Regions from separate parts of the Clostridium cellulovorans 743B genome, predicted to be linked through region 1. Evidence: a T-box and tRNA genes for the amino acid it is inferred to sense, from the RefSeq annotation. Region 1 holds a T-box; the other holds one or more tRNA genes.
What was found. The T-box of region 1 lies ahead of metG (methionine--tRNA ligase). A T-box ahead of a tRNA ligase gene usually reads a tRNA of that ligase, here a tRNA-Met.
Positions count from the first base shown of each region.

Region 2: it encodes a tRNA-Met, which carries the amino acid that the T-box ahead of metG (methionine--tRNA ligase) is inferred to sense. The anticodon was not compared.

Region 1 is NC_014393.1:3,995,578-4,011,646, forward strand. It holds gene CLOCEL_RS16260 (helix-turn-helix transcriptional regulator) at 1-1,206, opposite strand, end outside; gene CLOCEL_RS16265 (hypothetical protein) at 1,396-1,800, shown strand; gene CLOCEL_RS16270 (aminoglycoside 6-adenylyltransferase) at 1,960-2,832, opposite strand; gene CLOCEL_RS16275 (GNAT family N-acetyltransferase) at 2,849-3,448, opposite strand; gene CLOCEL_RS16280 (GNAT family N-acetyltransferase) at 3,653-4,177, opposite strand; gene CLOCEL_RS16285 (DUF6273 domain-containing protein) at 4,614-5,225, opposite strand; gene CLOCEL_RS16290 (hypothetical protein) at 5,314-5,649, opposite strand; gene helD (RNA polymerase recycling motor HelD) at 5,919-8,183, opposite strand; gene metG (methionine--tRNA ligase) at 8,355-9,971, opposite strand; T-box leader at 10,034-10,298, opposite strand; gene CLOCEL_RS16305 (serine/threonine protein kinase) at 10,418-11,281, opposite strand; gene CLOCEL_RS16310 (M35 family metalloendopeptidase) at 11,579-13,579, opposite strand; gene CLOCEL_RS16315 (winged helix-turn-helix domain-containing protein) at 13,738-16,069, opposite strand, start outside.
Region 2 is NC_014393.1:4,559,554-4,575,622, reverse strand. It holds gene CLOCEL_RS19010 (HU family DNA-binding protein) at 1-4, shown strand, start outside; gene CLOCEL_RS19005 (RNA-binding S4 domain-containing protein) at 114-392, shown strand; gene yabP (sporulation protein YabP) at 445-732, shown strand; gene yabQ (spore cortex biosynthesis protein YabQ) at 742-1,131, shown strand; gene CLOCEL_RS18990 (FtsB family cell division protein) at 1,194-1,463, shown strand; gene CLOCEL_RS18985 (S1 domain-containing RNA-binding protein) at 1,510-1,911, shown strand; gene CLOCEL_RS18980 (LSm family protein) at 2,089-2,574, opposite strand; gene CLOCEL_RS18975 (hypothetical protein) at 2,637-2,825, opposite strand; tRNA gene CLOCEL_RS18970 (tRNA-Leu) at 3,003-3,091, shown strand; tRNA gene CLOCEL_RS18965 (tRNA-Met) at 3,106-3,181, shown strand; tRNA gene CLOCEL_RS18960 (tRNA-Met) at 3,196-3,272, shown strand; tRNA gene CLOCEL_RS18955 (tRNA-Leu) at 3,278-3,366, shown strand; tRNA gene CLOCEL_RS18950 (tRNA-Met) at 3,381-3,456, shown strand; tRNA gene CLOCEL_RS18945 (tRNA-Met) at 3,474-3,550, shown strand; gene tnpA (IS200/IS605 family transposase) at 3,719-4,192, shown strand; gene spoIIE (stage II sporulation protein E) at 4,679-7,060, shown strand; gene tilS (tRNA lysidine(34) synthetase TilS) at 7,203-8,591, shown strand; gene hpt (hypoxanthine phosphoribosyltransferase) at 8,614-9,153, shown strand; gene ftsH (ATP-dependent zinc metalloprotease FtsH) at 9,183-11,126, shown strand; gene CLOCEL_RS18915 (formate--tetrahydrofolate ligase) at 11,330-13,000, shown strand; gene CLOCEL_RS18910 (type III pantothenate kinase) at 13,274-14,053, shown strand; gene dusB (tRNA dihydrouridine synthase DusB) at 14,065-15,030, shown strand; gene greA (transcription elongation factor GreA) at 15,201-15,677, shown strand; gene lysS (lysine--tRNA ligase) at 15,694-16,069, shown strand, end outside.

The DNA of each region.
Region 1 (16,069 bases):
CTCCTCCACTTTTTTCTTTAACTTTTGAAGATATAGGCTACTTTCCTCCACCTTCATTTGATAAGAAAAAAGTAAGGTTTTCACTCCTAAAAGCTTAGGAAATTTCTCCTCCATCTCTTTTGGAAGCTCCTTAAGATAGACTTCACTATTTTTTATAAAATCTCCATCTACATTTTCACTGAGATATATCACAAGCTCTGCAATTTTTTCAACTTGTCCTGCTTCCTTATAACACCTTAATGCCTCATTTAATTCTCGCCTTTTTTCATAGCATTTTCCTGCGTTAGCATAAATAAGAACTCTTTCCTCCTTTGGAAGAGCCATTTGCTTTACCCTTAAAAACTGTAAGAAGAACCTATGAATCTCATAAGTATCTGGTGGAGTGAAAATAAAAAAGCTACTAATTACCATAATACTATCTATTATTTCTTTAGCTTCTTCCCCTAAAACACCTTCTGCCATTTCTAAATTAAATTTCGAATATGCTGACAGCTTAATCATGGCTTCTATCTGTCTTTTCTGCCACCTTATAAAAAGTGTTCTATCTAGATAATGAAAAAGGTCCTGCCTTCCAATTTTATCTATAGCTTCATAATCTCTATAGCCTTCGTTCAAAGTCCTGATAATAGAACATAATGCAATAGGATAACCTTTGGTAATATTCATAGAAAGCCTTACCAATCCTTCTATTTCAGCTTTCTGTAAATTATCAAAAAGATTCTCCTTCTTTAACAACATTTGAATATGCCTCTTCTCTAACCAAAGAGATTCTTTATTTACAATAACAAGTTGTTTTGTTAAATAGAAAGGCTTCAAATAAATAGGTAATGGTGCTCTGCTTAATAGCAAACACTGTAGTTTCCCTTGACCCTTATTTAAATTTGCAAGAAGCTCTACTAATTTATCCTGTGCCGGCTCTTCTAAAAGCCATTGCAAACCATCTAATATAAGTAGTGTTCTAACTCTTGTATTTTTGTTTTTTATTAAGTAGTCCTCAATCTTTTCTAAAAAACCTTCTTCTTCTATGCTAATACTTGTCCATTTGCTAAACTTTCTTTCAGCAAAAGCTTCAGCAACCGAACTTTTCCCAAAGCCTGTCATAGCAAAAAGATAAATCATTCCAAACTGATTTAATTGATTTTTCCATTCTCTTTCCAGTTCTTCTGAAATGGCTATATTTTTTTCCGTAACATAGATTTTATTCATAAGTGCATATACCCCTTTATCAAATATACGGTTTCAATTTAAAATTCAAATTCATTTCAATTTATTTTCTATATTACTAATATTATCGCATACATTCCAATTTATTTAAATTTCCTACTCCAAACTATGTATATTATCCATATGCTGAAATATTATTATAGTAAAGCATGTTGTGTTCTATTAAGGAAAATGAAAATGTTTTCAGACAAAGTTCAAAGTACTACTCTTGATCTAGCCACACATAGAAGTAACCATGAGTATATTAAAACTATCAACACCACTGACCTTGATGACATCTATTTTGTAGACACAAGCCACCACATTACTCTTGATACCATGTTAAGTGACATTTATGATGTTGGTATTGATGATAGTAGTCTGGTAATTTCAACTTATAACGAAAACCTTTATCCAGAGATTTTCTATGAAGATAACCCTGAGGATATTGCTATCGCAGCCTATGATGATTCATCTTTATTAGAGGAAGCTCTTTACCCCTTTAATTATGTTAATATCGATGATTCTGTTAGTGTTGGTGGCTACCATAACAATGATTGGCTCTACTATTGGGCAACTTCAAAAACATCTACTTGATTAATATAACGACCTAGTAGATGATAAAACTTGTATATTTGAATGAACTTTTAATGGTCTAAGACAAATAAACTACTTTTTGCAGCTTTCATTCATCTTAGACCATTTATTTTATATTCTTAATAGAATTTATTATCAGCTATCATAGGTTGTAAGTTTCTAATATACTTCCTTTGCATCTTTAGGCAACTTATGTACATCCCTTAAAAACTTTAAACTATTATTTGCTTCTAGTTCGTTATAAATAATGTTCATTTTATTTGTTACCTCTTTGGCGATATCATTAAATAAATCACACATAATAAAAACAGCTTGCCAAATATCCTCTACCTTTCCAGCAGGATAAGTCTTTAAAAATTTATCCCAGTTATCCTCTTCAAGCCATCTGTACATATACTTTCCCGACTTACCAGCACTAACAGAAAAAGAAGTCTTAAACCCTATCTTCCATTCCAATAAAAGAATTAATTGAGGACGTACGCAATAATTTAGCATATCCATTACGTATGGTATTTCCTGTCGCCATAATCCCTTGGCAACGTTATTTAGACCCCACCAATATTCATTGCAAGTCTCTAAGAATTGACGATTTGTAGGTTGTTTTATCCAATAATCCTCGTCAGTTTCCTTTGGCATTTGTGGTAAACAACTATCCTTATCCAATAATATCTTGCAAAGCCTTTCTTTCTTAATTGTATTTAATACATAGGATAAAGTGCATACATGTAAATCCAATCGATTTCCATCAGCAAACTGAATAAGCCAACCATAGCAGTTTTCTACATCACTTTCGTATTTAGAATTCTCCTCAGGATATTGCATATATAGCCGTTGTCCAAATCTATCAATCCAACTTCTATCTTCGCGAAAGGATTTTGTATCATTAACAACATATATAACATCATAATCCTGAAAAATATCTTTTATGGCATTAGGATTTGTCCTTGATCCATTTATATAAACTGCACGAATCCTTTCATCTTCTTTTGCTGTATTTAATATTAAATCAAACATTTCTTGTTCAGTACGCATTTTAATCCCCCAAGTTTTAATTATTAAATTCATCCAAAGAGACTTGACTATGTATATATTTTTCTCTAAACTCGTCTTCCAAGATACTCATGGTAATCATGTCATAATATTTATGATTATAGAACCAACCATCTCGTTTAATTCCTTCTTTTTTAAAACCTATTTTTTCATATACATGAATTGCCCTTTCATTAAATACAAATGCTTCTAACTCAATTCTATGCAAGTTAAGCATTCCAAAGCCATAATTTAGAGCTAAGATTATGGATTCACTACCATAGCCCTTATTAAACTCTTCTTTTCTGTATATAATAATTCTCATATTAGCACTTCTGTTATTTCTATAAATATCATTAATTACAACTTCACCTACTGCTTTATTTGATTCCTTAGAAAATATTAAAAAATCAATCCTACTTCTATCACTACATATATCTTCTAAATATGTAGTGATATCTGATTTACTAAATATTTGTTGCGTCCCAGTAAAAATCATGGCTTCTATACTACAGTCATCAAAATTTGACCAATATTCATCTGCATACTCTGGGTCCAATTTTTTTAAATAGACTAAATCTCCTTTTAGTTCTAAAAAGTTTCTCGTATCTATTCTCATATCTTATCTCCTTTAAATCATGCCTTCATTCAGCATAAAAATTATTTTTTACATCTGAACAAATCTATTTTTATCTTAACATTGTTATATTTCATATCTTTACTCTTTCAAAAATTTATTTTTCCTGAAGTAAACATCGAAAACTGTTACAAACCTATTTTAAGAAAATAGTCTCAAATCAAAGCATAGGGGGTACTTAGGATGTCATACTAATGATTTTGACAAAAATAAAATTAAATCATCATTATTATTACAAGTAGTGTATGGTTCCAACTGTTTGTTCATAAACCACACACCTGAACCGTCTGGAATATACCCTCTTTTAACGTAAATTCTTTGAGCAACTCCATATCCTGAATGAAGTCCTACTCCAAGAGAAACTGTGTTACTAATTTTTCCTGCTATCTTTTCCGCAACATCAAGGATTATATTTCCAATGCCTTTTCTTTGATATTTTATTAGCACATTAAAATCACAGATTTCTGGAATCTTTCTATCAGCAAACGGTCCCTCTAATGCTTTCGGTAATATGGTTGTGTAGCCTGCAATATCACCGCAAAATTCTGCTATTAATATGTATCTTGCATGATTTTTTTGCTCATTAAAATAATAGTTAAATAGTTCTATTGATTTATTCCACCCCTGCTCCTGAAAGGCTTTAACCAATTTTCTTGCATCCTCTTCCTGCATAGAACGTATTAAGACATCTTCGTTCTTGTGATATATCATTTTTCCCTCCGAATTTTCTTACCTATTTTCTAATTCTTTTAGTTTCAGCATTAATTCTAAAAACCAAGTTTCAGCTATTTGTGGTATGGTTCACCGTCACCACAGCCGGTTATTACATTATTTCTACTTTATTCCTATACCTTTGTTATTATCTTTCTAATATGGCTTTGATACACTTTTATAATATCCTTCACAAATAGGATTAATAGTTTCCCAAAATTTTAAATATTCTGGTTACATTTTAGGAATTCAATAAAAATTATCTATATTATTTTTTGTGTAGCCGTAAAAAAGCAAGGAATTGACAGTGATGCATCGCCTACTCTCATAAAATTTAAATTAGGAGTTGCTTTTATAAGTTCAAAAATGATACAGAATATAAATAATGTTAAAAACGGAAGTATAAAATCAGAATCAATTGTAAGGAAATTCTAACTTATAGCTTCAACCACAATGAGGGACGAACACCACCTATACATTTTCCATCACTGATATTGCCTTTCAATATATTGTTGCCTTGGATACCTATATTACCGTCACCGTGGATGTACACGGCTTTTACATTAACGCGGCCAGGGGACCGAAGCCACCACCAAGTACTCCATTTTTCACCCGGAAGTCTTGCTATTCGTTTACTGTTGTTTTCATCTTTTTTTTCAAACCAGTATCTTTGATTTTTTCCTGGGTTATACAGTTTTGAACTACTATCACCGAAATATTTGCACACTACTTCCTCAATGCTTAATAAAAATATACTATCCTTTGTATCTGCTCCGCCCTTTGAACCATACCACTGATTATCAGGATTTTTATTTATTACCGGAATTATTCTTGATTTATCAGTTACGTTGAATTTATCATAAAATTCACCATTAAGATATTTTCTTAATGCGCAGTCAGCCCATGTTATATCTTTATAAGCATCATGGTAAGCACGCTGTTCTATAATATATTCTGTCATAATCAAAGCCCTATTGTTTTGTATGTCAAGGACACGCCAATTATAACCGCCAAATAATAATGATGAGTCGATTTTTATATCTCCCATTTAAACACTCATTTCTTTGTAATAGGCAATCTCTTAACCTTTAAATATAAACCGTTACACGGTGTACGAGTGAAATTTACCTGTGCTTTTATTCCGCACTTCCCTTGTTTTCTTTAGTCTTTTTGTCTACAAGTTCCATAACGTTTTGTCGCCAGTTACCATCTTTTGATAAAGCATCTTGAAAAGAACAGAAATCCGGGTTGTCGCTTTCTTGCAGTGCAGCTTGGTAAATCTTCAACTGCTCAATCAGTGATAAAATCAGATCAAGGATTAATAATGCCAACCCAATATATAAACAAGACTCAATAAATGAACCAATTATTAGCAAGATTATGCTTGGAATAAATAACCAAAAGAAACGAAAAAGTACATTTGTAATAAACCCAAAAACAAATAAACTTAGCGGATATTTTCTTTCATTCATAATAAAATCTCCTTTCTTTAATTCCGCGACAAATTCCTATTTGACAGTTAGTTTTATCGCTATTAATTTACGTTTTCTATGAATTGATTAATAATTACTATATATAATTATATCTCGCATAAATCATTTGGTAAATCATTGAAATAGAAGAATTTCTCAACCACCGTATATAATCCTAAACTACCAAAAGTATAAACCCCACTACATTATTTGTAGCAGGGTTTGATAATAAAATTATAATATATAAAATCTTCTATTTTAAATTTTCCTCAACCTCTGGAGATATTAATTAAAAGTTCATCCTTAAGGAGTGGTGTACACGCGCCCCAATAGTATATACATAAAACATGAAGGGCTCTTGTACATGCAGTATAAAGCAGCAATCTCTCCTCTTCACAGTTGTAGTTACCATTACCTGCATTATAGATAAGCACTACATCAAATTCTAAACCTTTAGCAAGATAAGCTGGTATTATTAAGGTATCACTTACATATTCGTCATCATCTTTCATTATAACTTTAACAGGAGTCTTGTCTTTTAAGGAATGATATACCTCAGCTGCTTCCTTTGCAGTTCTTGTTATTATGCCAATTGATTTGTAGCCTTTGTCCTTATATAATTCTATATCTTCAAGAATTCTTTTTCTTATGGCTTCTACATCAGAAAAACCAAGTAATAAAGGCTCATCTCCGCTTCTTTCAACACATCCATCAGTAATATTCTTATGAAGAAGATTCCTTGAAAATCTAGTTATCTCTAGTGTAGATCTATAGCTTTTAGTTAAATTTACAATGCAAGTGTTCTCAAGAGGCAATATATTAGAGATATTATTATAACTTCCAACATTCATATATGGATTGATAGATTGGTGTATATCTCCCAATATGGTGATATTAGCATTATTAAAAAGCTGATAAAAGATTTCATACTGCAACGGTGTATAGTCTTGTGCTTCATCAATAATAACATATTTGATATCTGAGGTCTTAGGCATGTCTCCAAAAGCACCTTTTAGATATAACAAGATAGGCTGATCCTCATAATTAAGTGTTCTAGCCTTTAGATTTTCTAATGTATATTTCTTGATTCCATCAACTTCCTTCTCACTGTATTCATTGTTTGAAACAGCAGAAAAAAACTCCAATTTCTCAAAAAGATTTTTATAAATATCTACTAAATCAAATTTTGTCATCTTATCTATGCCGTAGTATAAGTCCTTCATTTCACTTTTTACAGTTTGTATACTACATTCCGTAATTTCTACTTTATCTATATAAGAACCAGAGTCCCTAAGTTCACTAGCAATTTCCTCTACTCGCTGCTTTTCATAAGGCTCTATAAGGAATAATATTCTTTCTCTTATCTTCTTAAGTCTCCTTTTAAGTGGAAGTTGTACATAATCCTTGAAAAATGATTCTTTTAAATCTTCAGCTGATATTACTAGATTATCTCTGAAAATTATATCTTTAAAGTTTCTATCTGCTTTTTCAACATAGTCTACATATCTTTTTAATATCCCAATAAACTCAGTGGAAGACTTATATTTTATGCTATCGATTCGTCTATAATAGTTTAATCCTTTTTTAGCCCCAAGAATATATTCCATCATTGCACTATAATCTTCTTTTTTAAACCCATTGCCAAGTGATTTATGCATATACTCTTTAAAAGTTGTCTGATGCATGTTGTCTTCTCCAAGCTGAGGTAATACGTTTGAAATATAATCGTTAAAAATATCATTTGGCGAAAATATTACTATATTTTGAGCTGTTATTTTGTCTCTGTGCTTATATAAAAGATAGGCAATTCTATGAAGGGCAACAGAGGTTTTGCCACTTCCAGCAGGGCCTTGAACAATGAGATTTTTATACTCCTCATTACGAATCACCTTATTCTGCTCTCTCTGAATGGTCGTTACTATAGCCTTCATCTTACTATCAGTACCTTTACCCAAAATATCTTGAAGTATTTCATCATCAATTTTAAGATTGCTATCAAACATATATTCAATTTCGCCATTATTAATTTTATACTGCCTTTTTAACGTAATCTTTCCATGGATAGTTCCTTCAAGACATTTATACTCCGCGTCTCCAATCTCATAATCATAAAACATACTAGAAATCGGGGCTCTCCAATCATACACGAGAATATCATAATTATCATTAGTGAGATTAGAAATTCCAATATAACACTTCTCTTCTTCCTCTCCAGCTTCAATAAAGTCTATTCTTCCGAAATATGGCGATAAAATTATTTTCTCATATTTATCTTGAAATTTTCTTGCAAGCTCATGCCTTTTCTTTTGAATTTTCATAGTAGTAATGTATTCCATAAAGCCTACAATCTGCTCCATTCCATTACTTATGGAAACAGGTCCTATGTCATTCCAAAGTTCCCTTTGTGTTTCAATAGCGTCTTTTCTATAATTTTCTTTAAAGTTGCGTTTTTTATCAAACTGCTTTTGAGCCTCTTTAAGAACTTCCTTCAGCCATCGATTTTCAACCTTCCATTCATGATCATTCCTATCCATGCGCATCCCTCCTAAACTTAAATAAAGCAAAACTTAATCTAGCCTTTGAAGAACGTTAAAAGCCATAGTTACTACATTCTAGCAGTAGTCCATAGAAATGAACAGTCTATATTTAAGATTTTACATATGCTATAATTAAAGTAGGGATAGAACTTTTCCTATAAAATTTCTTTAAAAGTTATACCATTTTTCTTCTATTATCTTTTTATCAAGCCTTTCAAATAATATTGTAACTTCCTCAATTGAAACCCCACAATTTGGATTAATGGCTTCCCACTTATCTTCATTAATAGCTAACCATGCTTTTATTTTCGCTGAAGATTCTGGTAAAAATGGTGATAGTAAATTTGCTAAATTTGCTATTGAATAAATACAATTGTATATTGTATTACCGCAAACCTCTAAATCGTCCTTTACAGTAATCCATGGAGTCTTTTCATCAAAATATTTATTGATACTTCTTATAAATTCAAAAATTTTCTCAAGTGCAACTTTTAAATTTCCTTGTTCAATAAATTTACCTATAAGATCATATAAACTCTCTATTTCTTTTTTTATATTACTGTCTACTCTTCCATTTGGAATTTTATTATTGAAATATTTTTTAGCAAAAACTAAAGTTCTATTAACTAAATTTCCATATGCCCCTAACAATTCACCGTTATTGCTATTCACAAATTCTCTAAAAGAAAAATCCGTGTCTCTTTTTTCAGGTGAATTAATTAAGAAAAAATATCTTAAGGCATCAGAGTTATAAGCCTCTATTATATCTGGTACCCACACAGCCCAGTTATTACTTGTTGATATTTTTTTACCTTCTAAGGTTAAATGTTCACTAGATATTATCCTTTCAGGTAACTTATTATAACCTATACCCTTTATTAAAGCTGGTAAAATTATAGAATGAAAAGGTATGTTATCTTTACCATGCACATAATATGAAATAGCACTTTCATCCCAAAACTCTTCGTAGGATTTTTTATTTTCCAATGCCCATTTTTTACTCATTGTAAGATATCCTAATACAGCATCTATCCATACATAAACCTTTTTATCATTAAAGCCTTGTATAGGTATATCTATTCCTAAGGATAAGTCCCTTGATATAGCTCTATCGCATAACCCTTCCTTCAGATATCTTTCTGTATTATTTACTGCATTAATTCTCCAGTTTCCTTGAGTCTTATCTAGGTTTTCTTTAATAGTGTTTTGAAATTTAGATAAAGAGAAGTATAACTGTTTTGCATTCTTCACTATTGGTTCACTATTACATAACTTACATTTTCTTTCCGAAAGTTCTAAAGGTTCTAGCAAAGAACCACAATTATCACATTGATCACCTCTTGCTATTGAGTGACATTTTGGACATACTCCTTCAACATATCTATCTGGTAAGAATTGATTGCAGTGTTCACAGTATATTTGCTCTACTTCTTTTTCATAAATCAATCCTTTATTATATAGCAAAAGGATCGCTTCTTGTACTTCCTTCTTATGAAATTCATCATCTGTTCTACCATAATAGTCATAAGAAAAATTTAATTTTTCAAAACACTTTTTAAATTCTCCATGATATTTATCTGCTATATCCTTTGGCGATACACCTTCTTTTTTTGCTCTAATTGATATAGGAGTTCCATGGCAATCACTTCCTGAAACATACAAGACATTATCTCCCTTTCCTCTATAGTATCTTGCTAGTACATCTCCTGGTAATAATGCAGCTATATGACCTATATGTAGTGAGCCATTCGCATATGGCCACGCTCCTCCAATTAAAATATTCATTATATAATTCCTCCTCAATAATAATTTAAAATATAAAAAAACTCCCGTCCTAAGAAATTAATCTTAGGAACGAGAGTTAAACTCCGTGTTACCATCCTACTTCATACATATCTCACAATATGCACCTCATCAAGTACGTCATATAAACCATATGATTATACTCTATCACTATAACGGGTGAACCCGTTGCAGCCTTAATTTTTATAATAAAAATCTCGGTGCATCACTCCAAGGCCATTTTCACTTTAATATCCTTTGCTTCCTCTCACCAATAGAAACTCTCTGTAAAAGTATTCTTAAAGCTACTTTCCTCTTCTTTGCATTTATTGTTATTATACTCTTCTTGATTACATTGTCAATATATTTAATGTAAAAGTGGTAAAAGTCAACATTTCCTAGGTAATTTTTCACCTCAACGCTATAAAATCTAAAATCTTTATTACTTACTATTTAGTTTCTAAAGCTATTTTCCATGCATTATAAAAATCACTAATTGATTGATAACGTTGATTTCTATCATTACTTGTAGCTTTCTTAGCAACCTGAAATAACTTTTCTGATGCTTTCCATTCTTCAATACTTCTATTATAGTTATTTCCTAATAACTCAAAAGCCACTGCTCCCATTGTAAATACATTAGTAACCTCATCAATAGATGCTTCTAATTGAAATTCCTCTGGTGACATAAATCTTGATGAGCCCCACATACGTCCCATTTCATTTTTCACTGGCGATTTTGAATAGAAATCAATATCACAAATTGTTGTTGTATTGGTATCAAAATCATACATTATGCTACCATCATAAAAATCTATAGCAACATACTTTTGTTTAGCAACTTCCTCATGAATATTAAATATAACATCTAGACAGTTCAACTTATGCTTAAGTTCTAGGTTATTGAATTTAACATTAGGTGATTGTGGATGAGTATATTTGGGATATTTTTCAAAGTCCCAATGAGCATGTAGACATTCTCCATTAACCCATTTATAAATACATGCATATCCTTTTCCAATTTCCCCATGCCAAATTAGCTGAATTAAATTAGGATGTTTAATATCCTCATAGATTTGTGCAGAAGCTTTCATTCGCATAATTGCATCTTCCACTTTGCCCTTATACTCTTTTGTACAACAACCAGCATATTTTATAAAATACTTATTTTTTCCATCCTCTATTCCAAAAGCGATATTTCCAGAATCCTGCTCTGAAAAAACCGTAAACACTTTTCCATAGTTACTCAGCCATGAAAAATTATGCTCCTCTTTTAACTGAAACTCACATTGATCAATTGTTTTTAATATCATATAATCCTCCTTAAATATAGAGGGCTATCTTTTAATTTCCCTCCAAAGAATAGTTGTAAAAGTTTTTATAACCATACTACACTCCCCTTTCACTGATAAATTTATCATAATTATATCATTCTTTAGTGAAACCCTCTAATTATATTATTAAGTTGGTTTTACAACATCATCTTTTTATTTCGTAAGCGTGAAAAAACTCTACCTTTACTTAACAATAACTCCAGTAGTTAGCTATAAGTGCTTTCTACTGGAGTTTATTTCTAAACATTATCCTCTGAATGATTTGCAACGTTCCTATCAACTACTCCTTGTCTGAGACATAAAGACCAAATCTCCGTCATCGTTCCCAATATAAAGTGCATAATTTTCGTTACCTAATGTAGCTACGGATATTCCGCCTTTTGTTTTAAAATCATTATCTAAATCATTTCCTACTATAGTTGTTATTATAGAATTTTCAGTGACCTCTTCTTTTGTATCAATATGGTATTGACAAAGATTTCCGTCATTTGTCCCATTGACTTGTAAATAATGATCAACAATGCTTCCTCTAGGTTCCCCGCCAGAAATATTTTGGAGTTCTAAATCTGTCCTCATTGGTCCCCTTAAATCATACACATATATGCTATTTTTTTTATCACTTGCTTTATAAATATATGAGTGGAAATACTTTCCCGGTGAACATATATATCTTGTTGATGTGTATTTCTTTCTTGATACAGTTTCTCCTGTCTCGTATACTTTTTTCACATCTTTATCCAGCCAGAGTAAGACATCAACAAATTCTGCATTCGTAACATAATTCAGTAATATCTTATCATCAATAATGGTAGCAGAAGGTGAGAATAATATCGATGTTGTATTATTTACCCCTTCAATCTTATCTTTACAGCTCCAACTGCCTGGTTGAATTTTATCCAATGGGCAAGTCATATACTTTAACGTATGATCTTTACTGCTGTTATAAAACACATAACAGGTATCATTAAATATAACTGCTGCTGGATTATTGTTTGTAGTTGGTGGATTTTTAGATGAATAAATTGGATAATTTGTCATCCAAGTTTTACTATTTCCATCATAAATAAGCACATGAATACAATTATCAGTTCCTTCAAAAAAACCATATAGCTTGTTCCGTTTCGTATCAGCTATCAATGTTGGATTCTCCTTTGCCTTCGGCTGCATAAAAGATATATCTTTAACATATCCAAGTTTTTTCCAATAAGAAAATATAGTTGAAATAAACCATGCATAATTATCAGCATTCAACACGGCCTTTTCTGGACTCTCCTTTGCCAGTTTCCTACAATTAGTTATACCATATTCATAATCTATAATAGGATTTGTTTTACCTATTCTAACTGTATGTGATAATTCATGGTAAATAGTAGCCACCTGACTATCCATATCCCCATATACTGCTTGCTCATAAAAAGCATTCAATAAAAAAATATGATTTTGATATAGCATATTATAAGGCATTACAAACGCTACAACTCCCTGTTTGTTTTTTTCCGCAACCCCTGGTACACTTTCATTCCAAAGATGATAACTAACTTTATTCTTTAATCTGCCATTGATTCTTTTCATAATGTCTTTTATAAAATTATATTTATCATAGCTATTAAAAATATCTTTAAATTGTGGAGAATTTTCTGTCGTAAATCCAATTTTGTCAACACATTTCTGACTCAGCCTTTTTAACTGACGATGCACTAAAAGCATCATACTTTGTAAATCTGAAGGTTTCAATTCCTGTCTACCATTAGAATACACAGTTCCTTCTCTATAATACAAGACACTCTCTGAATCCCCATAAAGTATTGCTTCTTCGATATCATCAAAAGGAATACTTTTCTTTATTCCCACCTGTACGATACTTTGTACATTAATCTTTACCACATCTGTCTTTATACTTTCCGTCATTGTCAGCATATCTGATAAATGTTCTTTTATCCCAATATTTCTGTTGCAGAAAATACTATATTGACCCACTTTTTTCATTTCATAATAGGAAGAAAGATTATGTTCCTTTTTAAGAGTCTGTCCTGCTCCAATTTTTATAAAATTTGAATCAATTGGTTCCTTGTACGAAAAATACGCACCCATATACATCATGCGTTTTTCGCCATAATATAACTCAACAGAATCTGTGTCAAAATCAACTAATGGTGTATATCGTGGCAATATATAATAATCCTTATCAGTGATATTTGTAAGAGAAAACACTACCTTTACATTTGCATTTGATTCATAACTTGATTTTACTTCCCATGTTGCTTTAAGAATTCCCATAAAATTCCCCTCCATAAAAAACAAAATAATTTGTCATTTTTATTATTTCCAACTAGTGTTTAATACCTCATGTTATCTCAACTATTACAATTGAAGTCATCGTAAATGTTGATGCATCATTATCTGTTTTAATTTTCATTCTATCTAACCTTCTTTTTTCAGATTATCTTTCTCTTTCTTGCCTCGGTAACAGCTGCTGTTTTGCTGTTCACTCCAAGTTTTTTAAAGTTCTGCTTATTATGATATTTTACATTTTCTACTTTAAGTCCAAGTTCCCCCGCGATCTCTGCACTAGAAAGTCCCTCTGCCTGAAGCTTTAGGATTTTAATAGCATTTTCACTAAAAGTTGCACACTCTGTGACTTGTTTCAAATATCCCGGGTAGGCAAGTGCTATCTTTTCTGTCTCCACAAATACTGCCTTATAGTATTGGGTCTTATTACCTTTTAAAGTGAATTCCTTAAGCATCCGGTTTACTGCAGCTCCTTCTCTGGAAATAAGACGTACAAAGTGATAACTTTCTGCCTTAGTTAATACTTTATGTAAATTTTCTTCCCATTTGCCATTGCCCATTCTGTACTGAGTAATGGCTAACAAAAGATCTGCTTCCATGGATATGTAAGTACGATGCATCAGTTCCGCATAATACTGGATACGTTGCAAGAGACTAATCGCCTTTTCATATTTCCCCATTAACAGGTAAACACGTACCTTTGTCAGATACCGAAAACGCTCCATAGTACAGAATTCCATTTCCTCATTTGGTGCCTGCTCCATCCACTCCAGCGCCTCAGCTGTCTTTCCCTGATAGAGACCAATCCGTATCTGCAAAGCAGTTAAATTGGTTAACAGCTTTACTGACCCTTCCTGTTCTACCTTCTTTTGAAAGTTAAGTAACAGTTCTTTTGCATCCTCTGCATGATCATTAATAATATTCAGCCATGCAAAAATCCCTGTCGCCACAAAGCACCGCTCAATCTTACCTCCTGCCTGTGCCTGCATCATGCCCTTATTGGTCAGATTGGCGATTTCATAACTGTCTTCTCCTTTTTCCAGAAAGCTTTCCGCAAGAGCCAGGTTTACTAGTCCTTTCCCATATTTCCCCAAGGTAAATTCTATGATTTTCCCAATACTCTTTGCCAGTTCCTTATCCCGCTTACTCCATTCGCAAAAATCTTTTGCCCCGTTCATCTGGGATGGCAGATTACTGGTAACGGAGAATTCCGGCAGGACGATGTTACTGCTTATTAAGAGGTTTCCTGCATTTTTTATGATATCAATCAGGGTACTGCTTCCACGGTGTGGCAATCCAATGTCCAAATAGACAAGCTGCCCTTTTGCTTCTTTTTTAGCACTTCCACTTAAGGTTCCCTCCAACTGCTTTAATTCCTCATACCAGCGTTCACTTTCTTCTATGTTCAAAAGCATGGACTGGAGCATGCTCATGCCTGCTATCAATTCTACGTTTTCCCTGATTTTTTCTTCCGGCAGGGTAAGATAATATTGTCGCAACTCATAATAATGACCACTTGCTGGATTTTTTCTTGCGTTAAAAATCAACAGTCTGGCAATTCTTTCCGTGTCATGGCATATCTCATACATCTTCAGTGCATTTGGGGTATCGCCTTCCAATTCATAGTAAAGACCTGCATTATAATAGAGTCGTTCCCATCTTTCCTTATGATAAGTCCTGATAAGTCTTCGCCTCATGGAACGCCTCATAGCATGTCTGATTTCATAAATCCTTTTACCACCAGCAGTTTCTTTAAATAGTAAGAAGTTTCCAAGCTGTTCAGCTATGCAGATCATTCTCTCCACATCGCTTCTGCCTGTAATCATTTCTGCCAGATGCTTATCAAACTCATCTACAATACATACCTGCATAAAAAATTCCTGAATTTCTATTTCCCAATGGTCATAGACCTGGCAGTCAAGGTAATCCCAAAAGTCATTTCTCATCCTTTCAATATGGTTTACATCAAATGGTCTGCCATCTGCAAGATCCATAGCAATCAACCTTGCTACAATTCCGATCCCGGATGTAAGTCCCATAATTTTCTTGAAATCTTCTTCTGTAGGCGTTAATCCCCACAAATTTAGATATTCTATCATCTCATTTTCTGAAAGCAATAATTCCTCTTCCTCTATCACCGTGAACACTTTCCGATAATAAACAGGACGCAGCCAGGATGGCATCCTGCTTCTTCCTGACATGATACACCAAATATCCGATCTCCTTGCAAGTATTTCAATCTTTTTTATTAATGCTTCTCTTAACTCATCCGTCCTCAGCTGCTGCAAATCATCAATGACTACAATCTGCTGTTTTTCACTAATAGGAAAATCGATTTCATCCTCCTTCAGCTGCTCTGCAGAATAATAGTGATACTTCCTTTTACCTAAATAATCATGGATAAAAGCCGTTTTCCCACAGCCTGATATCCCATAGAGATATACGGTCTGTGACAAAGTCTGGGCTGCCTTCATCTTC
Region 2 (16,069 bases), 560 kb from region 1:
ATAATTCTTTTTATACATAAAATGGACTATGGCAAAAAGAACCTAGATTAAAAGTCTAGGTTTTTTTTGTAGGTGTCTAAGATATATTCTTTTAGAAATAATTGGAGGATATTATGAGATTAGATAAATATTTAAAAGTATCAAGAATAATAAAAAGAAGAACTGTGGCAAAAGAAGCTTGTGAAAGTGGAAGAGTTATTATAAATGGTAAAGTGGCTAAGCCAAGTTCTGAAGTTAAAGAAGACGATGTAATAGAAATTTTATATGCTAATAGATCTTTAAAAGCTAAAATAGTTAACATAGCAAATCATGTAACTAAAGATAATGCTAAAGGTATGTATGAGATAATAGCAGGCGAAGAAGATACGGAAGAAGGAAATGGAGAAGAGTAATGCATAAATACTCCTTCTGAATCATATACATTATGTGATAGGAGGGGATAGTATGGAAGTAAAAAAAGAAATTAGAATTGAAGAGAAACAAGGCAATATCACCTTAAAAAATAGAAAAGAAGCATTTATAACAGGCGTAGTTGAAGTAATTAGATTTAATGAAGAACAAATTCGTTTAAATACAAATCAAGGACCATTAATTATAAAAGGTGAGAATTTAAAGATGAACAAGTTGGATGTTCATAATGGTGAAGTAAACATTATGGGCAAAATAGATTCTATAGTTTATACTGGCAGCAAAAAAACTAACGAGAGTTTAATGACTAAGTTGTTTAAGTAGAGGTGTATTATGCTGTTAAAATGGAATTATCAGCTTATAATTTTATTGTCTAGCTTTTTAACCGGTATGATAATGGGAATAATGTATGATGTCTATAGAGTTTTAAGAGGTCTTAATAATAAAAATAAAATTGTCACAGCTATAGAAGATGTTTTATTCTGGATATTTGCTTCTTCTATTGCCTTTGTTTTTTTACTTTTTACTAATTATGCTATTTTAGGTCCTTATGCATACATGTATATAGCCTTAGGGCTTTACATATATTTAAGATATGTAAGCAAAATTATGATTAAATTTAATTATAGGTGTTATCTAGCTCTAGGAAAAGTGTTAAGGATAACTATAAATTATGCCAAATATCCGTTCCAGCTATTACTTGAAAATAAAAAGAAAAATTAGCTTGAATTAGATAAGAAAACACTTTACAATAGTAGTAAGAATGGAATTGTAGGTGAATGGATATGAAAAAATTTAAGCTTAGAAAGCTTTTATTTGCTATTTTTACAGTTTATATCTGCTTTATGCTTGTTCATCAAGTTACTACTTTCATAAGAATAAATAAAGATATGAAGGAAATAAAGTCGCAGTTACAAGTAGAAACAGAAGAAAATGAAAAGTTGCAAGATGAAGTAAATATGTCCTCATCAGATCTATTCATAGAAAAAAAAGCTAGAGAAAATAGCGATTTAATCAAAAATGGCGAAATACCAGTGGTAGATGGCAATAAATAATTAAACAATTAAAACAGGATAAATATTAAGGAGGAATTTTTTCAACATGGCTTTAAAGGCAGGAACAATAGTAGATGGAGTGGTTGTTAATATAACCAAGTTTGGCGCATTTGTAGAGGTAGAGGGGAAGACAGGTCTTGTACATATATCTGAAGTTGCGGATAATTATGTCAAAGATATCAAAGAACATCTTAAAGAACAAGATAAGGTTAAGGTGAAAGTTCTATCAGTTGAAGAAGATGGGAAAATCAGTCTATCTATTAAACAAGCGAATCCAACAAAAAAGACCGTTAGACCAATGGAAATTGACTGGAATAAAAATCAAAGAAGTGGTGGCGATTTTGAAGATAAGCTTTCAAAATTCCTTAAAGACAGTGAGGAAAGATTCCAAGATATAAAGAAACATCAAGACGTAAAAGGAAAAAGCAAAAAATCAGTTATGAAATAGTTTCTTGTAAGGCAAGAATAAAAATACTGCTTAGATAAAAAAGGTATTCTAAGCAGTATTTTTATTTAAAAAAATAGCTTTTTCAAAAAATGAACTATAAAAGTGTTAAAAGTTTCAAGTTTCAAATCATTTAAGAAGTTTATATAAAACTTCAGCCATCGGTAGTTTAGAACGTTATTAATAATAATAATTTATGTTGTCATTTTTAAAGAAGATTAATTTTCCATCTTCAGTTTTTATAGAAATAAAAGTATCTTTAATGGAAACAAGTTCACCAGTTATTGAATGTCCACTAGTGGGTTCAATGGTTATTGTTTTTCCTTGGTAGTTTTCGTTGATAAAGGTATCTAAAGCTTTTTTTATATAAGGGTGATCATTAATATTTAGAGATAAAGCTGAATTATCTTTTGATAGTGGTATAGAATTTTTTTTAGTAAAGTCTATTATACACTCGAGCCCGCAATTGTTATTGAGTATATTCGATATGTTTTTGCAATTTTCAAATTCGTTTTCTAAAAAGTGCGTTGCTGAAGTTTCCATAGCTTCCTGAGAATTTTTGGAGCTACTATTTAGGTTTAGTACTATGTTTCTGTTTGAACTTTTATTGAGATCTTTTTTTAAGTTTGATAAAAGTAAGATTAATAAAAAGTTATATATATCCATAGTAGTCTCCTTTAGAGAAAGGTTTGGAAAATCTCCAAACCTTTATAAACTACAAAACGATTCTAATAGAAATAATCTATAGCATCTATATTAATATTTAAAATTCTATTTGGAGGTGCTGTTTCTCTTATTCTTACAAAATTGTCGCCTACAGAAAGAACTTCTCCAGTCAAAGCCTCAGCCACAGGTCGATTTCTAATAACTATAGTTATAGCTACATGACAATAATCGTGTTTTATTAATTCAGCCATCATTTTCACCTCTAGGGATCAGGTAAAATAACTCTGTCCCTAAAATTAGTATATTCCTATGATTGAATTCAGGTTCCATTAAAAAAATTAAAATTATGTGTTGACATATATGAAAACCTATTATATAATAAATCTTGTCGCTGAGATACAATATAAAGAAGCGACGCAAGAGTACGTGCCGAAGTGGCGGAACTGGCAGACGCACAGGACTTAAAATCCTGCGATGCTAACACATCGTACCGGTTCGATTCCGGTCTTCGGCACCATTTAAAAATAATATCGCGGGGTGGAGCAGTTGGCAGCTCGTTGGGCTCATAACCCAAAGGTCGTAGGTTCAAGTCCTGCCCCCGCAACCATTAAAAGATAATAAGGCGGAATAGCTCAGCTGGCTAGAGCATTCGGTTCATACCCGAAGTGTCGTAGGTTCAAGTCCTATTTCCGCTACCAAATGTGCCGAAGTGGCGGAACTGGCAGACGCACAGGACTTAAAATCCTGCGATGCTAACACATCGTACCGGTTCGATTCCGGTCTTCGGCACCATTTAAAAATAATATCGCGGGGTGGAGCAGTTGGCAGCTCGTTGGGCTCATAACCCAAAGGTCGTAGGTTCAAGTCCTGCCCCCGCAACCATTAAAATAGAATAATAAGGCGGAATAGCTCAGTTGGCTAGAGCATTCGGTTCATACCCGAAGTGTCGTAGGTTCAAGTCCTATTTCCGCTACCAGATAACTCCACAATAAAATGTGGAGTTTTGTTGTTTTACGAATACCACAGGTTTTACCTGTGGTTCTAAAAAGCTTCTAGCGATGAGTAGAAAAAAAGAATACCTCCAATGTAAAATGGTAGTAGGTTTGCCGACCACAACCAAAAGTACAAAGGAGGTATATCCGTAATGGATAATAGTAGTTTAGCACATAGTAAATGGAATTGTAAATATCACATAGTCTTCGCACCAAAGTATAGGAGACAAATCATATATGGAAAAATAAAAGCGGATATAGGGGTAATACTTAGAAAGTTATGTGAACATAAAGGAGTAGAAATTATTGAAGCAAATGCATGTAAGGATCATATACATATGCTTGTAAGTATACCTCCGAAGTTAAGTGTCTCTCAGTTTATGGGGTATTTGAAAGGTAAGAGTTCATTGATGATTTTTGACAGACATGCAAATTTGAAATATAAATATGGGAATAGGCAATTTTGGTGTAAAGGCTATTACGTTGATACAGTTGGAAGAAACAAAAAGATAATAGAAGAATACATAAAGAATCAAATACAGGAAGATTTAGCATATGAACAAATGAGCTTGAAAGAATTTATTGACCCGTTTACGGGTGAATCAGTAAACAAAGGCAAAAAATAAAGCACCTTTTAGGTGCAGCCAGTAAAGGTATGCGGTTGGCAAACCGCTCAATGTGCGAGTAGCACGGCCAGTAACATGCCCTTATAGGGCTAAAGCAAACCACCCGTTTGACGGGTGGTCCTGATTTTATATAAGAAATTATAAAATGTAAGAATTGAGGATAGACTTAAAAATATAATCATAATAAGTAAACTTTTTATGAAATGATAAGAAGGATTTCTTTTGATTAAATTATATATCTTTTTTAATTAGTTTATTACGGAATTCGTGATTTATAAAATTAGTAGTTAAGATATGTTACAAAAATTAACATTAACTTATATTTATCTTGTGAATATTTTTATAATTTCAGCATATATTTGTAGTTTCAATAAAAAATAAATTTTATTTGTCCTACGATTATTTAATTAACACCTAACTAATGACAAAGATTTCCATACAACTCTGATATAATGACCTTACTTAATAATCAGAGGGGGTTATATAGTGCAGTATGGCGCAGATATGATGGAGTATAAACGGGTAACAAAAGAAGATAAGGATGAAAAGGCTAAGATCTCCAAAAGGGACATAGTGAAATTTATAGGACTGTTTGTATGTTCATTTTTAATAAGTAGAGTATGCCTTATTAATGATACGGCACCCTTTGGAATTTCCTTTGTTGCAGCAACAGGGCGAATAAAAAGGTTTAATTATAGTCTTTGCTCGGCTTTTGGTACATTTGTAGGGTATGTAACCTTAGTTGATCGTATTAATAATTTATGGCTATATTTATTTTTAATTGCTGCTATAGTTTTTTATAACTTAATTGCAGGAAAAAAATCTATAAAAGAAGATAGTGTTTTTGTAGGAACAATCATTTTGATTATAGAAATTATTTATACATTTATTGTGCATCACTATTCTATAGATGTAATTATTATTACAACTTTATTGGATGTAGTCACTATAATACCAATATTTCTACTTTTGGTTTATTCTATAAAGTCTTTTAAAAATTTAAATACTCGATACATATATTCTAGTGAAGAAACTATAGCTATGGCTATTCTTTTAGCGCTTATGGTTTCAGGAACTTGGGGTATTGAAATCTATGGAATATCGTTAATAAATATTGTTGCAATTATTATAACTATGATTTTGGGATACATAAATGGAAGTGCCGTAGGGGCCTCTATAGGTGCTGCTGTTGGTGTTATTTGTGGTATGTCAACTAATTCTATGATAGATTATATAAGTTTGCTTGCATTAGCAGGCCTTGCAACAGGTGTATTTAAAGAACTTGGAAAGATAGTTAGTTCTCTGGCTTGTATAATATCTATCGTATTACTACTTATATATAGCAAGTTTCAGATGGATTTTTCAATGATTGAGGCGTTGATTAGCACAGCAATATTCTTATTAACTCCAAGTAAAATTTATGAGAGATTCAAGAAAGAATTGAATATAAATAAAAAAGAAGAAATATTAAAGGAAAATTATAATTCTAAAATAAAGGAAATTTATAAAGAGAAGTTAAATAACTTTTCTAAGGTTCTTCATAATATATCTAAGGTTCTTGATGATTTAGCTGATAATGATAAGTTAGCAATGAAGCAGAAAAGTACAAGGATTGTAGAGAACTTAGCTGATAGGGTTTGTTCAAGTTGTAATATGTATAATATTTGTTGGAAAAGAGAATTTTATTTGACACATTCGGCTTTCCAAGAATTATTAGAACAATATGATTATGGCACCGTAGCACTTCCAGATGAGTTAGAAAGAAAATGTGTAAAGAGGACGGTGCTTATAAAGAATGCTGAGGAGTTAATGAATAACTTTGTTATAAGTGAGATGTGGAGACAAAGACTTTGTGAAGGTAGAGAAATATTATCAAATCAGATAGAAAATATGGGGAGGTCTGTAGAAGAAATAAGTGAGGAATTCAATGAGGAAGTTTGTTTCAATGGAGACCTTGAAGAATTGCTTATACATAATTTTAACAGGCATGGTGTGAGATACTATGATCTAATGTGCTTTAAAACTAAAGAAAATAGGATTGTTATTAAGATGGAAATGGAGTCTTGCGGGGGCTCTCAAAGTTGTGTAAAAGACGTCTTACCGATATTGAAAAACGTTATGGAAAAAAATATGTGTGTAAGTGATGAGGGATGTTCTATTAATCCTAAGACTAATAAATGTACCGTTACTTTTGAGGAAACTCCAAAGTATCATGTAGTTTCTTATGTAGGAACTGCAGCAAAGAGTCAAGAAAAAATTATGGGTGATAGCTATACTTTTAATAAGTTAAAAGATGGAACATATATGGTTATGATAAGTGACGGTATGGGATCAGGACCACAAGCTTGCAAAGAAAGTAATGCAGTCGTAGAGCTGATTGAAAAATTTACGTTAGCAGGATTGTCTAAAAGCACATCTATAAATACTGTGAATTCCATAATGAATATGAAGTTTGAAGAGGATGAGAAATATTCTACAGTGGATTTGAGTACAATAGATTTATATGGTGGTGAAGTTGAGTTTATTAAGATTGGTGCTGCAGCTAGCTTTATAAAAAAGAAGGATCATATAGAAGTAATAAATTCAAAAACGCTTCCTATAGGTGTTCTTGATAAGCCGGATATAGACGTAACTAAGAGTGATGTTGAAAATGGTGATTTTATCATTATGGTAAGCGATGGGGTAATAGATTATAATGGGGATAATACAGGAAAACCTCAATGGATAGTTGAACATTTAAAAGAAACAAAGACAACAAATCCCAAAGATTTGGTTGAAAGCATTATAAAGAAGGCTAAAGAACTTTCTAACGGTAAAGTGAAGGATGATATGACTGCTATTGTGTCTAGAATCTATAATGTTTATTAAGTATTTTTTCAAAATATATTGAATTTTTCATTAATACAGATATTAATTTTAAGCATAGGCTGACCTATGCTTGTTTTACTATTTTCTTATGTTATAATATCCATATGTCACGTGTGGATTTATCGAGCTAGGAGATTGCATAATGGATAAGTTAATTAAACAAGTTAAAAAAACCATAAGTTCAAATTCGATGGTTAGTATAGGCGACGTAGTAATTGTTGCGCTTTCTGGTGGTCCGGATTCTGTTGTCCTTCTTCATGTGTTTAATGAACTGAAGGAAGTGTATAATCTTACATTATACGTGGCTCATGTGAATCACTGCATAAGAGGTGATGCTGCTGATTCTGATGAAGCTTATGTTATCGAGCTTTCCAAGAAACTAGGAATTGAGTTTTTCGTTTTAAGAGAGAAGGTCGAAGAGATAGCAAGGGATAGAGGAATATCTAGTGAGATGGCAGGAAGGGAAGTTAGGTATAAGTTTTTTGAAGAACTTAAGCATAAACTTAAAGCAGATAAAATAGCCGTTGCTCATAATGCAAATGATCAGGCGGAAACTGTTCTTATGAGAATAATGAGAGGTTCAGGAACGGAAGGTATTGAAGGGATAAAGCCTGTTAGGGATGGAGTATATATAAGACCGCTTATAGATGTCTCAAGATCAGAAATAGAACGATATTGCGAAGAAAATGGACTTAATCCTAGAATAGATGCAACAAATTTAGAAACAATATATAGCAGGAACAAGGTTAGATTAGAACTAATACCATACATACAAGAAAATTTTAATTCTGATATCATAAATACCTTGGTAAGGTTATCAGATACAGTGAAAAAGGATAATGAATATTTAGAAGCCATAGCTAATGAAAAATATAAAAGCTATTGTGAAGTAAGAGAAAATAAAGTTATAATAAGTAAAAATGCATTTAATGAGCCAGAGTCCATATTAACAAGAGTAATAAGAAAAGCTTATAATACTGTGGCAAAAGGGTTGTTTAATTTTGAGAAAAAACATATTTACGATATAATTAAGCTTCAAAGAAATAATTCAGGGAAAAGTATAGACTTATTACACGGAATTATTGCATATAATAGTTATGGACATATAGAAATAGGATATAGTTTAAAAGGAAACAATAATTTAAAATGGAGGTACAAGTTACCTGCAAATTCAAGGATGTACATAGAAGAGATAAAGAGTTATGTTGAGACGGAAGTTATAAGTTATAAAAAAGATATGATTTTTTCCAAAAGCTATTTAACTAGATATTTCGATTATGATACAATAAAAGATGACATGTTTATTCGAAACAGAGAAAATGGTGATTATTTTATTCCCTTTGGAATGAACGGAAAGAAAAAATTGAAAGACTATTTTATAGATGAAAAAGTTCCAAAAGAAGAACGGGATAATATACCACTTGTTTGTTTTGATGGTAACATAGCTTGGGTAGTGGGATATAGAACCAGTGATATTTACAAGATAACTGAGAAGACTAAGAATATACTAAAAATAAGAGTAGAAGGTTGATTGTTTAGAAGGTGAATGTTTTATGAATGACTGTATAGAAGAAATAATAATTGACGAAATTATGGTAAGAAATAAGGTCAAAGAGTTAGGTGAAAGAATCACTAAAGATTATGAAGGTAAAGATTTATTCCTAATTGGTATATTGAAGGGTTCTATAATGTTTATGTCAGATCTTATGAAAGAAATAAAGATACCAATTGGTATGGATTTTATGGCAGTTTCAAGCTATGGATATTCTTCAGAGAGTTCAGGTGTAGTAAGGATATTGAAAGACTTGGATTTTCAAATAGAGGGTAAGGATATAATAATAGTCGAAGATATTGTTGATAGTGGTACTACTTTGAAGTACTTGGTCGAATATTTAAAGAATAGAAGACCAGCAACTATAGAGATTGCAGCATTTTTAAGTAAACCAGAGCGTCATAAAGTTGAAATAGATGCTAAATATATTGGTTTTGAAGTCCCAGATAAATTTCTCGTAGGCTATGGATTAGACTACGCAGAAAAGTATAGAAATTTTCCTTATGTAGGAGTATTAAAAGAAAGTGTTTACAAAAAATAAAGTAACCGAGAAAGAGAGGGGGGCCCTAATTGAAAAAATCATTTAGTGCTACGGTTTGGATATTAATAGTATCAGTTGTTATATTAACGGCATTTGTGCTTTCAAGTGGCGGAGGTAGTTCTAAGGTCGTTAGACTTGATGAATTTAAACAGTATTGGGAAGATAATAAAGTTAAGAGTATTGATATTAATCCTGATAATATGACTATTTCGGGAAAACTTACTGATGGTCAAGAGTATAAAGCTTATGTTACATCATCAGTAATAAATGAATATTTGCAAGCTAATCCAAAACAAGATGTTGAAGAGCAATATATACCACCAACTACAATACCAGTTTGGTTACAAGTTTTACCGACAATTCTTATTATCGTTTTAATGGTGGCCTTATGGATTATGTTTATGCAACAATCCCAAGGCGGAAATAGAGGAGCTATGAGTTTTGGAAAATCAAAACATAAGCTTGCTACTGCTGATAAAAAGAAAGTAACGTTTAAAGATGTTGCTGGTGAAGATGAAGAAAAAGCAGAACTGCAAGAAGTCGTTGATTTCTTAAAGTATCCTAAAAAATATTTAGAGATGGGAGCTAGAATACCAAAGGGTATGTTGTTGGTTGGACCTCCAGGTACAGGTAAAACCTTATTAGCAAAAGCTGTAGCGGGTGAAGCTGGTGTTCCATTCTTTAGTATTTCTGGTTCGGACTTTGTAGAGATGTTTGTCGGAGTCGGAGCATCAAGAGTAAGAGATTTATTTGAAAGTGCTAAGAAAAATGCACCATGTATTATATTTATCGATGAAATTGATGCGGTAGGTAGACAAAGAGGTGCAGGACTTGGCGGTGGACATGATGAAAGAGAACAAACTCTTAATCAGTTACTAGTTGAAATGGATGGGTTTGGAATAAATGAAGGCATCATTGTTATTGCTGCTACTAATAGACCAGACATATTAGACAAAGCTATACTTAGACCAGGTAGATTTGACAGACAAATATTAGTTGGAGCTCCAGATGTTAAAGGAAGAGAAGAAATACTTGCAGTTCACTCAAAGAATAAACCATTAGCACCTGAAGTTAAGTTAGATGTTTTAGCTAAGAGAACACCAGGATTTACGGGTGCAGATCTTGAAAATTTAATGAATGAAGCAGCTTTACTTGCTGTTAGAAATAAAAAGAATAGAATTACAATGGAAGAACTTGAGGAAGCAGTTACAAGAGTAATTGCAGGTCCAGAAAAGAAGAGCAGAGTTGTGAGTGAAAAAGATAGAAAACTTACTGCGTATCATGAGGCAGGGCATGCTGTTGTTATGAAACTATTACCAAATAGTGATCCAGTTCATCAAATAAGTATAATTCCAAGAGGAATGGCTGGTGGATATACTATGCATTTACCAGAAGAGGATAGAGCATATATGTCAAAATCAAAGCTGCTTGATGAGATGGTTGGACTTCTAGGTGGAAGAGTTGCTGAAAAACTTATCATTGGTGATATCAGTACTGGTGCAAAGAATGATATAGAAAGAACTACAGCTATTGCAAGAGCTATGGTTATGGAATATGGTATGAGCGATAAGCTTGGTACTATTAGTCTTGGAAAAGATGATAACGAAGTTTTCTTAGGTAGAGACCTTGGAAGAAGTAGAAATTATAGCGAGCAGGTTGCTTTTGAAATAGATGAAGAAGTTAGAGTTCTTATAGATAAAGCATATGCTAGGGCTGAGCAGTTGTTAACAGAAAATATTGATAAGCTTCATATAGTGGCTAAAGCATTATTAGAACATGAAAAAGTAGAAGCTGATGAGTTTGAATCATTATTCAATTTTGGAGTTTTCCCAAATAAGGAAAAGAACACTATAGATGAGAAAGTTATTGATATAGAGACTTCAGAAGAAAAAGCTTTAGAACAAGAAATTTCTACAGCTAAATCAGACGATGAAGTTGATGTTAAAGAAGATGTTAACAAAGAAGAAAATTAATTAGGAATAAATAAAAGCTGCTAAGCATACCTTAATTTATTGAGGAACGTATCTTAGCGGCTTTTATTCTCTTCTTTTTTAATTTTTACTTAGAGTGGAATAATATAAGTAACTTTGATATAATGTAATATGAATAATAAGTCATAAATAATTAATATAATTCGTAAAATTTAAATAATAACAAGAGTTAAGGAGATTGAGGCATGAAAAGTGATATTGAAATTGCTCAAGAGGCGAACATTATTCCTATAATGAAGGTTGCAGAAACAATAGGTCTTTCAGAAGATGATGTGGAACTGTACGGAAAATATAAAGGAAAAATAAACTTAGATGTTCTAGAGAAAAATAAAAATAAAGAAGATGGAAAGCTTATATTAGTTACAGCTATAAATCCGACACCAGCAGGAGAAGGAAAATCTACTGTTACTGTTGGTTTAGGTGAAGCTTTGTGTAAGTTAGGAAAGAAAGCTGTTATAGCGTTAAGAGAACCTTCGCTAGGTCCTGTATTCGGTGTTAAAGGTGGTGCAGCGGGTGGTGGATATGCGCAAGTTGTGCCTATGGAGGATATAAACCTTCATTTTACTGGAGATATGCATGCGATAACTTCAGCAAATAATCTTCTTTGTGCTGCTATAGATAATCATATTCATCAAGGAAATGCCTTAAATATAGACTGCAGAAGAATAATTTTTAAAAGAGTCCTTGATATGAATGATAGAGCTCTTAGAAACATTGTTGTTGCTCTTGGTGGAAAAATAAATGGTTTTCCTAGAGAAGATGGGTTTACAATAACTGTAGCTTCAGAAGTTATGGCTATTTTATGTTTATCAACTGATTTAATGGATTTAAAGAGAAGAATGGGAGATATAGTAATAGGATACAACTTAGAGGGGAATCCTGTTTATTGTAGAGAACTTCATGTAGAAGGTGCTATGGCTATGTTAATGAAAGATGCTATAAAGCCAAATTTGGTTCAGACATTGGAAAACACTCCAGCTATTATTCATGGAGGGCCTTTTGCTAATATAGCACATGGTTGTAATAGTATTCTTGCAACTAAAATGGCACTTAAGCTTGGTGATTATGCGGTTACAGAAGCAGGTTTTGGAGCAGATTTAGGAGCTGAGAAATTCTTTGACATAAAATGTAGATATGGTGGATTAAAACCAAGCTGTGTAGTTATTGTAGCTACAGTAAGAGCATTAAAGTACAATGGTGGAGTGAAAAAGGAAATTCTTTCTGAAGCTAATGTAGATGCTCTAAAGAAGGGCATAGTTAACCTGGGAGGACATATTGAAAATATAAAGAAATATGGCTTGCCAGTAGTAGTTGCTCTTAATAAATTCATAACTGATAAAGATGAAGAAATAAATGCTATTATGGAATATTGTGACTCGTTAGGAGTTAAGGTTTCTTTATCAGAAGTTTGGGCAAAAGGTGGAGAAGGCGGAAAAGATCTAGCAGAAAAGGTCATTGCTACAATCGAAGGCGAAAAAGCTGAATTTAAGGTATTATATGACGAAAAAGAACCTATTAAAGAAAAAATAGAGACTATAGCTTGTGAGATATACGGAGCAAAAGCAGTAACATTTACATCTGCAGCTAAAAAACAGATAGAAGAGTTAGAAAAGTTTGATTTAGATAAACTTCCAATTTGTATAGCTAAAACTCAATATTCATTCTCAGATAACCCTACATTACTTGGAAGGCCAAAAGATTTTGAGATTACTGTAAGAGAAGTTAAAATATCAAATGGAGCAGGTTTTATAGTTGCACTTACTGGAGATATTATGACAATGCCAGGACTTCCTAAGGTTCCAGCAGCTAACAAAATGGATATAGATAGTGATGGAAATATTTTTGGATTATTTTAAATAAACATTTTCTTGACCAATATTTCATGAATTGTTAGAATAGGTATGATATTGAGCAGCTTAGATGCTGCTCTTATTTTGTATTAAAACTTTATTACGGTATCTTAAAATAACAATATATATAATAAGTATTCTAAATAAATCATCGAAAAGGATTATCTTATAAGAATATGGTTTATAATATAATGGTTTAATATTCTTGAAACATAGAAAAGTGCTATAATTTGTTGTTATTTAAAAGATGCCTAACCAAAGGTTAAGGAGATGTAAGATATGGTTTTGGTATTAGATGTAGGTAATACAAACATCGTTTTAGGTGTGTATTCGGAAGAAACTCTTTTAAAAGAATGGAGACTTTCTACAGAGATTACAAGGACTGCTGATGAATATGGAATAAAAGTTTTAAATCTTTTTAAATTTTCCGAGGTAGATCCAAAAGAAATCACAGGAGTTATAATATCATCAGTAGTACCTAATATAAATTATTCATTAGAAAGAATGATAGAGAAATATTTCAAGATAAAACCAATGGTTGTAGGACCAGGAACTAAAACTGGAATAAACATAAAATATAAAAATCCTAAAGAGGTAGGGGCAGATAGAATTGTTAATGCTGTAGCAGCACATGAAAAATATGATAGCCCACTTATTATAATAGATTTTGGTACAGCCACTACTTATTGTGCTATGAAGAGAAATGGAGATTACCTAGGTGGGGCTATAGCTCCAGGTATAAAAATATCTGCTGATGCGTTGACACAAAGGGCAGCAAAGCTTCCTAAGATAGAGTTAACAAAGCCTAATTCTATTATAGGCAAGTCCACAGAAAGTGCTATGCAAGCAGGTATGATATATGGATATATAGGTTCTGTAGAATATATTATTAAAGGCATGAAAAAGGAACTTATGGAGATGGGTGAAGATGAACCATTAGTACTTGCGACAGGCGGTTTTGCAAAACTTATAGGCTCTTCCACAAAATATATAGATGTAGTTGATCCGTACTTAACTTTAGATGGACTTAGAATACTTTTTCTTAAGAATAAAGAATAGGCGTGAGTAAATTGAAAATAGGAAATTTAGAATTTAAAAACAATGTTTTTTTAGCGCCAATGGCTGGTGTAACTGATAGCCCATTTAGGACATTATGTTTAGAACAGGGATGTGGACTTGTATATACAGAGATGGTTAGCGCTAAAGGGCTATTCTATGGTAGCGAAAATACTGAGGCTTTATTAAAAGTAATAGATGAAGAAAGGCCAGTTGCTGTTCAGATTTTTGGAAGAGACCCATACATTATGGCAAAAGCATGTGAGTATTTTGATAAAAAAGATGAGTTTTGTATTATAGATGTTAATATGGGATGTCCAGCACCTAAAATTGTAAAGAATGGTGAAGGATCTGCATTGATGAAAGAACCTGAATTAGCTTATGAAATAGTTAAAACTTTAAAAAATACTACTAGCAAGCCTGTAACAGTTAAATTTAGAAAAGGCTTTGATGAGGATAACATAAATGCAGTTGAGTTTGCAAAGGTCATAGAAGAAGCTGGAGCAGATGCTATTGCTGTTCATGGAAGAACCAGAGCACAAATGTATCAAGGTAAGGCAGATTGGAATATAATAGCTCAAGTAAAGAAAGCAGTGACTATTCCTGTGATAGGTAATGGTGATGTGTTTTCACATGAGGATGCACAAAATTTAATACACATTAGCAATTGTGATGGTATAATGGTGGCTAGGGGATCTCAGGGAAATCCTTGGCTATTTAATCAAATTAAACAAAAATTATCAAATGAAGAAATAAAATATCCAACAGGTGCTGAGAAAATAGATATGTGCATTAGACATTATCAATTAGAACTTATGTCAAATGAAGAGGTTAAGGCTGTTAGAGAGATGCGAAAGCATATAGCTTTCTATGTTAAAGGTTTAAAGGATTGTACTGTCATAAGAAATGCTGTTAATTATGAAACAGATGCCAAAAAAGTTATAGACCTCCTTTTAAAATATAAAGAAAATATTATATGATATTATGACATTTTATTTAGGCCAATAGAATATCATGATATTACCCTTAGTTATATGTATAGTTGACAATGAAACACGACTAGTTTATAATAGCGTAAATACTTATAGAAAATTATTATATAAGGTACTTTAATTAAGGGTAGGATTAGGTAAAGGGGAGAACGTAGAATATGGATTCAAAAAAATATGTAATGACATATGAAGGACTAAAAAAACTTGAAGATGAATTAGAGTTTCTTAAAACTGTTAGAAGAAATGATATAAAGGAAAAGATAAAGGTGGCACTGTCTTTTGGTGATTTAAGCGAGAATTCAGAGTATGATGAAGCTAAAAACGAGCAAGCGTTTGTTGAGGGGAAAATAGCTCAACTTGAAGCTATGTTAAAAAAAGTTACAGTGGTAGACGAAACAGATATTCAAGGTGATATAGTTGGTATTGGCACAAAAGTAAAAGTTAAAGATATTGATAGCGGAGATGTTGATGTATACTCTATTGTAGGGTCTGCAGAAGCTGACCCATTAGAATTTAAGATTTCACATGAATCACCAGTTGGTAAGGCTATGCTTGGCAAAAAAGTTGGAGAAACTGTCGATGTAGCAGTTCCAGATGGAACGATTAAATTAGAAATATTAGAAATAACAAAGTAGATACGGAGGGTTACAAATGTCAGAAAAGCAGTTCACAAACGATGAACAAAATGCTAACAATGAAGAAAATCATGAAGAGTTAAATAAGCTAATACTAGAAAGAATGCAAAAGCTTAAAGATGCACAAGAAGCTGGAGAAGATCCTTTTGATGTTTATAAGGTTGATAGAACTCACACATCAAATGAAGTTAAAGAAAACTTTGAAGATCTTGAAGAGAAAGAAGTTGTGGTTGCAGGAAGATTAATGTCAAAAAGAGTTCATGGTAAAGCTGGATTCTGTGATATTCATGATAGATATGGCAAACTTCAATTACATGTAAAGATTGATAACATTGGAGAAGAAAAACTTAAAAAGTTTAAGACTTTAGATATTGGTGATTTTATATCAGTTA